DNA from 3 places in the Dactylosporangium thailandense genome. Region 1 is predicted to be linked to each of the others. Evidence: riboswitches for the same ligand, from Rfam matches in the RefSeq annotation. Region 1 holds a riboswitch; each other region holds the start of a gene.

Region 1 (3,960 bases):
TTGGTGTGCTGGTCCAGCAGCAGCGTTGTCTCCACCGCGAAGCCGGCCTCCGTCAGCCACTCGGTCATCCGGGCCGGTTGGCGGCGGTGGACGTGGACTCGCATCGGGTGGCCGCCGTAGCCCTCGGTCTTCAGGCGGGTGCCGTCGCCCGCGTGGAAGCCGAGCAGCAGGACGCCGCCCGGGTTCAGGGCTCGGTGGAAGCCGGCCAGGGTCGGCGGGATCGACTCGTCGGGGATGTGGATCAGCGACCAGAAGGACAGGATGCCGGCGACCGGGGGCAGGGTCAGCTCCGTCATGTCGCCGACCTCGAATGTGAGCTGGGGGTAGGCCTCGCGGGCCAGGTCGATCATGGCCGGGGACAGGTCGATGCCGAAGGCGTCCGGGCCCAGCTCCGCCAGGTGGGCGGTCACGTGGCCGGGGCCGCAGCCGACGTCGGCCACCGGGGCGCCCAGCGGCAGCAGGGCCGCGAACAGGTTCAGGGTGGCGGCCAGGTACGGGTCGCCGGTCAAGGCGCCGGTCACGAACTCGGCGTAGCTCTTGGCGACGGTGTTGTAGGAAGCTCGGGTCTCCTCGCGCCATTCGTCGTCGGGCATGGGCGAACACCTTACGCGGACGCGGCAGAGAGGCCCGCCAGGGCCGAACGGTGTCTGACGGGAGCAACGGTCGTGCCCCCGGCGGACCGGAGCAATGAATCTTGTAACGCATCGGAGGGAACGGCGCTCGAAACGGCCGCGCCGGCGTGGCGATTCGGGGCATCATGTCCGGTTATGCGCCGCCGCCGTCGGTTGTTGCTGTGTGCCCTGCTTGCGTGTCTTGTCGTGGTTGCCGGCCTTGCGGTGCGGTGGGCGTCGGCGCCGGCGGGGCGGAGTGCGGCCGAGCCGCTGGTCGGGCCGTCCGCGAAGGCGCCGGGCATGGGCAGCGCGCTGGGCGTGGCGGCGCCGTCCAGCGGGCCGGCCAGCGCGTCGGCGCACGGGGACGTCACGGTGCGGTACACGTTCGACAACGGCCTGGCCGAGCCGGTCACGGACGCCTCCGGGCGGCTGGCGCTGCGGTCGCGGCGGGCCGAGGGTGGGCAGCTCGCCACCGTGGCCCACGACGGCGGACTTGCGGTGCGCTTTCCGCCTCGGTGTGAGCATTACGGTGCGGAGAGTTGTGCACGGGTGATCCTGCAGAGTGGTCCGGCCGGGTTTCTCAATCCCGGTCGCGGACCCATTACGTATGGTGCCAGTGTGCTGGTTCAGCCGGATGAGACTTCTAAGGGCGCCAATGTTGTCCAAAAAGGGTTCTCGGTCGGTGACAGTCAGTTCAAGCTGCAGGTCGACGGCGAGGCCGGGCGGCCCAGTTGTGTGATTGTCGGCACTCGTTCGTCGAATATTTTCGTGGCGCTCGCGGCGCAGTCCGTCGCCGACGGGCGGTGGCACCGGATCGCGTGTTCGCGCAGTAACTCCCTGCTCACGGTGTCCGTCGACGGGGCCGAAGCGGGGCGGGCCACCATTCCGTCGTCACTGTCGATAGTGAACGACGATCCGCTCTGTATTGGTGGCAAGGGAACCAGCGCGAACAACGATCAGTTCGTGGGGGCAATCGATGATGTGTTCGTCACTCGAATTGCCTGACCTTCGGGACAAATCGGACAACAATCGCGCACTCACTTGTCGATGGGAACCTGGCGCGCTTAACGTGAATTCGCGTCGACTGGATGTCCGCGCCCACCACGGGCGCGCCAGGCGGCACCGCCGAGTCGATTTCGAGCCGGGGACCCACGTGTTCCACCGGGGTGAATCCGCGAGATTGCGGTAGGGCGACCTTCCCGCCCGAACCCGTCAGCTAACCCGGTAGGCGGCCATGGAAGAAGGAGTATCTCCTCGGTGGAGACCCATCTGAGGTGGACGCGGCGGCCCAACCGACTGGTACGGCTCCTCGTCGCCACCCTCGGCGGTCTGTCCCTCGCCCTCGGCGTCACCGGCCTCGCGCACGCGGACCCCACGCCCGGCGAGATCGAGAAGCAGATCGACGAGAAGTGGAACACGATCGAGCCCGTCATCGAGCAGCACAACCAGCTCAAGCTGGAGCTCGCCGCCAACAAGACCAAGCAGAAGCAGCTCGAGGACCAGATCGCCCCGCTGAAGGCACAGGTCGACGCCGCCTTTGACAAGGTGAGCGCGTTCGCCGTGATGCAGTACAAGAACGGGCGCGTCTCGAAGCTCGACGCGATGCTCACCACCGGGTCGCCGGACACGTTCATCGACCAGATGACGATGCTCAACATGGTGGCCAAGGACGAGCAGGACCGGATCAAGGACGTGCTCGTCGCCAAGCAGCAGTACGACGCCCAGAAGGGTCCCCTCGACGAGCTGATCGCGAAGCAGGCCGAGCAGGAGGCCGCGCTCAATCAGCAGGAGACCCAGATCAACGCCGACATCAAGAACCTGCAGGACATGCGCCTCCAGGCCTACGGCAGCGGCAACGGCACCGGGTCGCTCAAGCCGGTCGCGTGCCCGCAGCAGTACGACGGGAGCCCCGGCAGCCGGGCCGCCCAGTTCGGATGCCAGCAGATCGGCAAGAAGTACGTGTGGGCGACCGAGGGACCGAACACGTTCGACTGCTCGGGCCTGACGATGTGGTCCTGGAAACAGGTCGGCGTCACGTACCTGCGGCACTACACGATGTGGCAGTACCAGGACACCAAGCGCGTCTCGCGGGCCGACCTCAAGGCCGGTGACCTCGTCTTCTTCTACCCCGACAAGCACCACGTCGGGCTCTACGTCGGCAACGGCTGGATGGTCCACGCACCCAACCCCAGCCAACCGGTGCAGATGAAGAAGATCGACTCCGAGCCGATATCCGGATACGGCCGAGTGGCTTAAGAGGGTGGGCCTTCGGGCCCACCCTTTTTTACTGCGTCGGCCAGGTGCGCCAGTTCTGCCAGGAGCGGCTCGGGGTGGGGCCGCGCTGGCCCTGGTACCGCGAGCCGTACACCGCCGAGCCGTAGGGGTGCTCGGACGGCGAGGACAGCCGGAAGATGCACAGCTGCCCGATCTTCATGCCCGGCCAGAGGCGGATCGGCAGGTTCGCGACGTTCGACAGCTCCAGCGTGACGTGGCCGCTGAAGCCGGGGTCGATGAAGCCGGCGGTCGAGTGGGTCAGCAGGCCGAGGCGGCCGAGGCTGGACTTGCCCTCCAGGCGCCCGGCGAGCTGGTCGCCCAGCGTGATCACCTCGAGCGTCGACGCCAGCACGAACTCGCCCGGGTGCAGCACGAAGGGCTCGCCGTCGTGCACCTCGACCATGGAGGTGAGCTCGTCCTGCTGAATCGCGGGGTCGATGTGGGTGTAGAGATGGTTGTTGAACACCCGGAACCAACGGTCGAGCCGCACGTCGATGCTGGACGGCTGCACCAGCGCTTGATCGAAGGGCTCGAGGCGCAGTTGGCCGGCTTCGAGCTCTTTGTCTAGGTCACGGTCGGAGAGCAGCACCTTCTGAGGTTACCGAGTTGGCTTCGTCGGCTGCCCTGCCGGTGGCCTCCAAAGCCTGCTTGGTCACGCCGATCGCGGTTCTGAGAGCCTCTTGGGAGAAGTGCGAAAAAGCTTCCCGCATATGTACTCCCAGAGGCGCGAAAAACTCCGCCGCCAGCGCCCGGGCCTTCGGCTGGATGTGCAGGTGGGTTCGCCTGCGGTCCTCGGGATCGGGCCGGCGCTCGACGTGGCCGGCGCGCTCGAGCCGCACGAGGAGCGCCGTGGTGGCCGCGGGGCTGAGCGAGAGCCGGCGCGCGAGCTCGCCGGGCGTCAGCGGCGTCCGCTCCTCGGCCGCGCGCCAGATGTGCGCGATCGCGTTCATGTCGGTGCGATGCAACCCGTGCGCGCGCGCGAACACGTCGACGAACCGGTCCGCCTCGACGTTGAACCGGCGGAGAAGATCGATGAGCTCGTCGGCAGGCGTCACCGCTTCAGTTTGCCCCGTTC
Region 2 (3,960 bases), 1.2 Mb from region 1:
GCGGGCAGAGGCCGGAGCCATGTCCGATGCGAGACAAGCCGCGGGCCGGGAAACGGGGTCGCGAGCCGCGAAAACGGGGCTGCGGGCCGGAAACGGGGTCGCGAGCCGCGAAAACGGGGCTGCGGGCCGGAAACGGGGTCGCGAGCCGCGAAAACGGGGCTGCGGGCCGGAAACGGGGTCGCGAGCCGCGAAAACGGGGCTGCGGGCCGGAAACGGGGCCGCGGGCCGCAGGCCGGGGAATCGAGCGCCGCGAGCCGCGAGCCGCGAGCCGTTTCAGGCCCGCTGTGCGACGACGAAGAGGCGAGGGAACGGCAGGATCGTGCCGAAGGGCTCGCGCGGGTACAGCTGCCGCATCTGCTCCTTGACCTCCGCCGTGAACTCCTCGAGGTTGTTCCCGGAGAGGGCGTCGAGGTAGGGCCGCAGGCCGGTGCCCTTGAACCACTCGAAGACCGGGTCCTCGCCGGGCAGCACGTGGTAGTAGGTCGTCTCCCACGCGTCCACGGTGAGGCCGGCCGCGGAGAGGAGCCGCACGTAGTTGGCCGCGCTCAGCACCGGCGACGCCGAGCGCGGACCCGTGGTGCCCGAGGCGCCCGCCAGCAGCGGTGCCCAGCGCTCCTGTGCCGCCACCGCGACCATGCCCGGGTCGAAGGAGAGCGGCACCTGGAAGGCGAGCGTGCCGCCGTCGTCGAGCGCCGCCGCCCACAGCGGCAGCAGCGTCTCGTGGTCGCCGACCCACTGCAGCGAGGCGTTGGCCACGATGACGTCGAGGGAGCCGCGCTGGGGCCGCCACTCGCCCGCGTCGGCGAGCTGGAAGGTCAGCTGGGCGGTTCGGTGCTCCGCGGCCGCCGCGATCATCGCCGGCGAGGAGTCGAGGCCCAGGATTGCCGCGTCCGGCCAGCGGGAGGCGAGGGTGGCGGTCATCGTGCCGGGGCCGCAGCCGAGGTCGACGACGGCGACCGCGGACGTGGTGGGGATGCGCGCCACGAGCTCGCGGAACGGGCGGGCGCGCTCGTCGGCGAAGCGCTCGTACTGCTGCGGATCCCAGGTCGCCATGCCCCAATGATGAAGGGCCGCCCTTCGATGGGAAGAGCGGCCCTTCGAACAAGCGACGAACTAGACCTTCGGCCGCCCGTACCCGTAGATGCTGTCGACGCCGATCGGCGCCTCCTTCACCACGTCGCCCGTGTGCGGGGCGTGCACGATGGTGCCGGGCTTGACGTAGATGCCGACGTGGCCGAGCCCGTTGTAGAACACGAGGTCGCCGGGCAGCAGCTGGGAGCTGCTGATGTGGGCCACCTTGCTCCACTGGCTGGCCGCGTTGTGCGGCAGGCTCACGCCCGCGGCGCCCCACGCGCCCATGGTCAGGCCGGAGCAGTCCCAGCTGTTCGGACCGGCGGCGCCCCACTTGTAGGGCTCGCCGAGCTGTGCGTAGGCGAAGTTGACGACCTTCTGCCGGGTCGCGTCGTCGACGACGGGCGCCTTGGCGTTGGTCGTGCCGGGCGAGCTCACCTTGGTACTGCCGGCGTTCTTGGCCTTCTTCTGCAGGTCCTCGAGCTTCTTGACGTCGCCCTCGATCTGCTTGCGCTGGTTTTCGAGATCGGCCTTCTGCGTGTTCTGGGCCGCGATCGTCTCGTCCAGCTTGGCCTTGTCGTTCTTGTAGTCCTCGATGCTCTTCTGCTGCTGGTGCGTGATCTGCTGGAGCATCGAGAGCTGGTCCATCAGCGAGCCCGACGACGTCGCGTTGAGCACGATGTTGAGGTTGCGCATGTTGCCGTTGGTCTTGAACGCGGCGATCGCGATCTCCTGGACGGCGCCGTTGGTCGCCGCCACGCTGTCCTCGAGCGTCTTCGCCTTGCTCTGGGAGTCGGCCAGGTCGATGTTGATTTTGTTCCAGGCCTCGACCGTGGCCTCGAGGTCCTTGTTCGACTTGTCGAGCTGAGCCTCGATGTCGGCGAGCGACGGATCCGCGTGCGCGACCGTCGCGGGTGCGAGCACGGTGAGTGAGACGAACCCGATCAGCAGAGTCCGCAGCACCGACCGGCGGGCACGATGTCCAGTGGACAAGGAAAGACCCTTCTGCACCGACACCGCCTACCGGGTTAGCTGACGGGTTCGGGCGGGAAGAGATAGCGCCCTACCGCAGCGTTGCGGATTCACCCCGAGAAGCGCGGGTCCCCGGTTCGCCGCGCGCGCCCGGGGGTGGGTGCGCGCGATGTCGATTCGGCGGCGCTTGCCCGGCGCCGTCCGGGTTGGACGGCGGACTGCCGAGCAGGCCAGAGCCTAACTTAACGTGATCATCTCGCGGGCGAAAGGCGTGCGTCCCGCTCGATATCTATTACCCCAAAAGTCCGTATTACTGCCGGTTGGCCGCCCGTGCCAGACCGTGACATCGGTGCCGGACGGTTACAGATTCGGGGCTTGATTCCTACGCGGAAGCGGGTTAAATACTCCTAACTTCTTACACCGCCGGTGCAAATAGTTCGGGGGTCCGCACGTGCTACGGGTCCAGAACCTCGAGGTCGTCTACGACGATGTGATGCTGGTGTTGCGGGGCGTGGGCCTCGCCGTCCCGGAGGGCCGGATCGTCGCCCTCCTCGGCGCGAACGGCGCCGGCAAGACCACGCTGCTGCGGGCGCTCTCCGGCCTGCTGGGCGTGCACGACGGGGCCGTGACGCGCGGCTCCGTCACCCTGGGCGACACTCCCGTCCACCGCCTGCGCCCCGCCGCGGTCGTGCGGCGCGGGATCAGTCAGGTGATGGAGGGCCGGCGCACCTTCGCCGAGCTCACCGTCGAGGAGAACCTGCGGCTGGGCGCCCATACCCGCCGCCGCGGCGCGGCCGAGGCGATGGAGCGCATGTACGCGCTCTTCCCGGTGCTCAAGCAGCGGCGCGCGGCGGTGGCCGGCTACCTCTCGGGCGGCGAGCAGCAGATGCTGGCGATGGGCCGGGCGCTCATGTCCGACCCGAAGTACCTGCTGCTGGACGAGCCGAGCCTGGGCCTGGCCCCGCGCATGGTCGAGCAGGTGCGGGACCTGATCGTGGAGATCAACCGGGCCGGCACCGCCGTGCTGCTGGTCGAGCAGAACGCGACCATGGCGCTCTCCGTCGCCGAGCACGGATACGTGCTGGAGAACGGCAAGGTCGTGCTCGACAAGCCCGCCGCCGAGCTGCTCGCCGACGACGACATCCGCGAGTTCTACCTGGGATCGCACGCCGCCCACTCGTTCCGCGAGGTCAAGCACTACAAGCGGCGGAAGCGGTGGTTGTCGTGAGCGATGTGCTGACCTTCAAGGACGTGCAGCTGAGCTTCGCGGGCGTCAAGGCGATCAACGGGGTCGACTTCAGCGTCGGCGCCGACGAGCTCTTCGCGGTGATCGGCCCCAACGGCGCCGGCAAGACGTCCATCTTCAACGTGATCTCCGGGGTGTACCGCCCGCAACACGGCCGGGTCCTGCTCGGCGACACCGACATCACCGGCGCGCGCCCCGACCGCGTCGCCCGGCTCGGCGTCGCCCGCACGTTCCAGAACGTCGAGCTGTTCCGCCAGCTCACGGTCGTGGAGAACCTGATGCTCGGCCGGCACCACCACATGCGCTACGGCACCCTCGCCGCCGTCGCCTGGCTCGGCCGCGCCCGCCGCGAGGAGCTGGCCAACCGGGCCCGGGTCGAGGAGATCGTCGACTTCCTCGAGCTCGCGCCGTGGCGCCGGATGCCGGTGGGGCTGCTGCCGTACGGCGTGCAGAAGCGGGTGGAGCTGGGCCGCGCGCTCGCCATGGAGCCGCGGCTGCTGCTGCTCGACGAGCCGGTCGCCGGCATGAATCTCGAGGAGACCGAGGACATGGCGCGGTACATCCTCGACATCCGCGACGAGCTGGGCATCCCGATGATCCTCGTCGAGCACGACATGGGCCTGGTCATGGACCTCGCCGACCGGGTGCTGGTGGTCGACTTCGGCGTCCCG
Region 3 (3,960 bases), 3.2 Mb from region 1:
GAGCGCGACGGCCGTCTCCGCGGGGGCCGGCACCCCGAGGCGGGCCAGGGCGGCGAGCGCGCCGAGGCGCAGGCCCGCGTCGGGCTCGGCGGTCGTCAGGCCCTCGAGCCAGGCGATCGCGGCCGGGTCGGTGGTGGCGAGCCCGGCGACGGCGGTGACGATCGCCCGGCGCACCAGCGGGTCGGGCTCGGCGTCGGCGTGCCGGCGGAGCAGGTCGACCGTGGCTTCGGGGGCTTCGGCGGAGATCGCGCGCACGAGCGGTACGACTGCCGCCCGCACTTGCGCGTCGGCGTCGTGGAGCAGCGCGAGGAAGCGGGGGCGGTCGGCGGCGAGGGTGGCGTTGGCCGTCCGCGTCCGCCCGGCGAGCGGCTGGTCCCACGTCGCGCCGCCGACGCTCGCCAGCAGCTCGACGGCCGCGGCCCGGCCGGGCAGCCCCGGCGTGGTGGCGATCCGGGTGAGGAACGGCAGCGTCTCGAGGGTGCAGCGGTAGACGTCGCCCTGGTGGTGCACGACCCCGTAGAACTGGTCGAGCGCCACCTCGCGCACGGCCGGGTCGGGGTCGACGAGATCGCGCAGGATCGCCGGGACGCCCGCGGCGGAGCCGTAGGCGTGCCGCAGCCGCTTCCACGCGACGGCATCGAGCCCGGCGAACACGCCAACGTCGCCCATGGGCGGCGATCCTACGACGTGTCCGGCCGGGCTCGGGTCCCGCCTTGTGGGGTTACACGCGGCCGTAGCCGTAGAGCGAGTCGATGTCGATCGGGGCGACCTTCACCACGGTGCGGCTGTTGGGGGCGTGGATGATCTGGTTGTTGCCGATGTAGATGCCCACGTGCCCGAGGCCGTTGTAGAAGACCAGGTCACCGGGGGCGAGCTGGCTCCGCGAGATGTGCTTGACCTTGCCCCACTGCTGCGCGGCGTTGTGCGGCAAGGTGACGCCCGCCGCCTTCCACGCCATCATGGTCAGGCCCGAGCAGTCGAACGTGTCCGGGCCGGCGGCGCCGAAGACGTACTTCTTGCCGAGCTGGGCCCACGCGTAGCTGACCGCCTTGCCCGCCGAGCCGGAGACGGCCGGCGGCGGTCCCGGGTTCGTGGTCGGGTTGGCGGTCTTCACCGGGGTCTTCGCCTTCGCCGCCGCGGCGGCCGCGGCCGCGTCGGCCTTGCGCTGCATCTCGTCGAGCTTGGCGATGTTGCCCTCGATCTGCTTGCGCCGCGCCTCGAGGTCGGCCTTCTGCCGGCTCTGGGCCGCGAGGGTCTCGTTGAGGCGCTGCTTCTCGGCGTCGACGCCGGCCTTGGCCGAGGCGTACTTGGCGAGGTCGGCCTGCTGGTTGCGGGAGATCTGCTGCAGCGTGCCGACGCGGTCGAAGAAGCCGTCCGACGACGTGGCGCCCAGCATCAGTGACCAGGAGCTCAGGTTGCCGCCGGACTTGTAGGCGTTGACGGCGATCTGGTCGGCGGTGGCACGGGCGGCGTCCATGCTCGCCTCGAGCGGCTGGAGGTCGGTCTCGCGCTGCTTGATCGCGGCCTGGGTGGCCTCGAGGTCGCCGTTGATCTTGTTGTAGTCCTCGACGATGTGCTCGAGCTCCGCGTTGCCCTTGTCGATCTGGGCCTGGAGCTCGTCGTGCGTCGGGTCGGCATGTGCAGCACACGCCGGCGCGACCATCGCCGCGACCGCCACTCCGATGAGTAACGAGCGCAGCGCCGTCCGTCGGATGAACACGGCAAGCGTCCTTCTTCGCATCCGCCTACCGGGTTAGCTGACGGGTTCGGGCGAGAAGAAGGTTCGCCCTACCACGACCGTGACGGTCGCGGATTCACCCCTGGGGCTAGCCCCGGGTGGGTCCCCGGCTCACGCGCCGGCGCCTGTTGCCAGGGCCGTCGTGCGACTCGGCGGAGCCTGCCCGGGCCGCCCTTGGTGAGCGGCTGTGACCTGGCAGGCCGCACCAAACGTATCGGCGAGGTGTCGGCGGCGGAACCGCCCTAAGCAACACTTAACGTGGACTCAAAGATCACGTTGCGTCGATGGAATCCGTTATCGCCCGATTGCTCCCGATCGCGTCCCGTCGCACATGGTAGGACGGCGCGACATCGTCGCCGGCTAGCGGTTCCCTCCGGACTGGCGGCTGCTGATGTACGCCTCGATCTCCTCCTCGGTCGGCTCGGCGAAGTACTCGTAGGGCGCGACGGACACCCCCTCGACCACCTGGCGCGGGTCGTCCTCGGCCGCGTCCGGGTCCAGATCGCGCGCCCAGCGCGAGCCCATCGAGAAGACGGCGAAGCCCGGCTCGAACCGGTAGCCGATGTCCGTCTCCTCGTACTCGTAGCCCTTCGCCGCCAGGTCCGCGACCACGTCGTCCATGAACCGGGACGTCAGCTGCACGCCGTCGAAGAACACCTCCTCACCGCCATCGGCGAGCTCGACGAGCTCGACCGTCTCGTCGCCGGTGTAGGTCAGCACGAGCATCGGGCTCGTCTCGTACACGGCCCGGCTGCTCCGGCCGGGATGGACGGGCGGCCCGATCCGGCTCTCGACCACGTCGCGGTGCTCGCCGACCTTCACCAGGGCCACGCCCTCGCCCGGAAGAATCTCCATGCCGCGCATGATGCCACGGCCGCGCGACAGCGTCGCCACCGTCGTCGCGCGGGCCGGCGACACTCCGAAGTGGACACTCGGGCGAGCCCGGCGACCGGCGTGTCCTGTGTAGACAGCGGCGCCGGCGTTCAGGCGAACGGGTGTACCCGGATCGCCCCGCAGCGGATCGGCCGGCGGGCGCGAGCAGCCGAAATGCGCACAGGAAGGCCGGATCCGACCGGCCCGCCTGCGGCCATGAGGCCATGTAGGCCCTTGTTCGTACACGCCGGGCACGAGTAACGTCACGCGCCGTGAGCGCAGTGCAGCGTAACAACGTCAGGCTCCTTGGCCCCGAGGACGCCCCGGCCGTCGTCTTCGCGCACGGCTTCGGCTGCGATCAGAACATGTGGCGGTTCGTCGCGCCGCGGTTCGCCGGCGATCATCGCGTCGTGCTGTTCGATCACGTCGGGGCCGGGAACTCCGACCTCGGCGCCTACGACGCCCGGCGGTATGCGTCGCTCGGCGCCTACGCCGACGACTTGCTCGAGATTCTCCGCGAGCTCGACCTGCGCGGGGTCGTGTTCGTCGGGCACTCGGTCGCCGCGATGATCGGGCTGCTCGCGGCGAACGCCGAGCCGGACCGGTTCGCCAAGCTCGTGCTCGTCGGACCCTCCCCGCGGTACATCGACGACCACGACTACTACGGGGGCTTCAGCGCCGGCGAGATCGACGAGCTGCTGGACAGCCTCGACAGCAACTATCTCGGCTGGTCCGCGGCGATGGCGCCGGTCATCATGGGCAACGCCGACCGGCCGGAGCTCGGGGAGGAGCTGAGCAACAGCTTCTGCCGCACCGATCCGGCGATCGCGCGGCAGTTCGCCGAGGTGACCTTCCGCTCGGACAACCGCGCGGATCTGGGCAAGGTGAGCGTGCCGACGCTGATCCTGCAGTGCTCCGAGGACGTCATCGCGCCGCGGGAGGTGGGCGCGTACTGCAACGCGAACATCCCCGGCAGCACCCTGATCGTCCTCCACGCGACCGGCCACTGCCCGAACCTCAGCGCCCCGGACGAGACCTTCGCGGCGATCGACGGTTTCCTGCGGACGGGCTGACGTGCCGGAGCCGCTGCCCGAGGAGAACGCCGAGGACCTCTACGACAGCGCCCCCTGCGGGTATCTCACGCTGTTGCCGGACGGCACCATCGTGCGCGTGAACCGGACGTTCCTGCAGTGGACCGGGTGGCGCCGCGACCAGCTGACCGGCCGGCGCGTGCACGAGTTCTACGCCGTCGGGAGCCGGATCTGGCACGAGACGCACCTGGCGCCGCTGCTGCACATGCAGGGCGAGGTCCGGGAGGCGGCGGCCGAGTTCCGCCGGGCCGACGGTTC

Evidence for each region. Region 1 has a riboswitch for cyclic di-AMP ahead of AC6JBM_RS43530 (C40 family peptidase). Riboswitches for the same ligand answer to the same signal wherever they lie in the genome.
Region 2: linked by a shared signal. The riboswitch ahead of AC6JBM_RS38040 (NlpC/P60 family protein) and the one ahead of AC6JBM_RS43530 (C40 family peptidase) in region 1 are both predicted to bind cyclic di-AMP.
Region 3: linked by a shared signal. The riboswitch ahead of AC6JBM_RS02590 (C40 family peptidase) and the one ahead of AC6JBM_RS43530 (C40 family peptidase) in region 1 are both predicted to bind cyclic di-AMP.

Annotation. Positions count from the first base shown of each region.
Region 1 covers NZ_AP029195.1:9,788,261-9,792,220, reverse strand. Annotated here, with positions in the region: gene AC6JBM_RS43540 (class I SAM-dependent methyltransferase) at 1-593, opposite strand, end outside; gene AC6JBM_RS43535 (LamG-like jellyroll fold domain-containing protein) at 912-1,616, shown strand; cyclic di-AMP (ydaO/yuaA leader) riboswitch at 1,725-1,857, shown strand; gene AC6JBM_RS43530 (C40 family peptidase) at 1,869-2,867, shown strand; gene dcd (dCTP deaminase) at 2,896-3,474, opposite strand; gene AC6JBM_RS43520 (MarR family winged helix-turn-helix transcriptional regulator) at 3,455-3,940, opposite strand.
Region 2 covers NZ_AP029195.1:8,550,139-8,554,098, reverse strand. Annotated here, with positions in the region: gene AC6JBM_RS38045 (methyltransferase domain-containing protein) at 274-1,053, opposite strand; gene AC6JBM_RS38040 (NlpC/P60 family protein) at 1,114-2,034, opposite strand; cyclic di-AMP (ydaO/yuaA leader) riboswitch at 2,075-2,236, opposite strand; gene AC6JBM_RS38035 (ABC transporter ATP-binding protein) at 2,537-3,271, shown strand; gene AC6JBM_RS38030 (ABC transporter ATP-binding protein) at 3,268-3,960, shown strand, end outside.
Region 3 covers NZ_AP029195.1:617,136-621,095, reverse strand. Annotated here, with positions in the region: gene AC6JBM_RS02595 (HEAT repeat domain-containing protein) at 1-669, opposite strand, end outside; gene AC6JBM_RS02590 (C40 family peptidase) at 722-1,720, opposite strand; cyclic di-AMP (ydaO/yuaA leader) riboswitch at 1,728-1,872, opposite strand; gene AC6JBM_RS02585 (hypothetical protein) at 2,099-2,593, opposite strand; gene AC6JBM_RS02580 (alpha/beta fold hydrolase) at 2,884-3,684, shown strand; gene AC6JBM_RS02575 (ATP-binding SpoIIE family protein phosphatase) at 3,686-3,960, shown strand, end outside.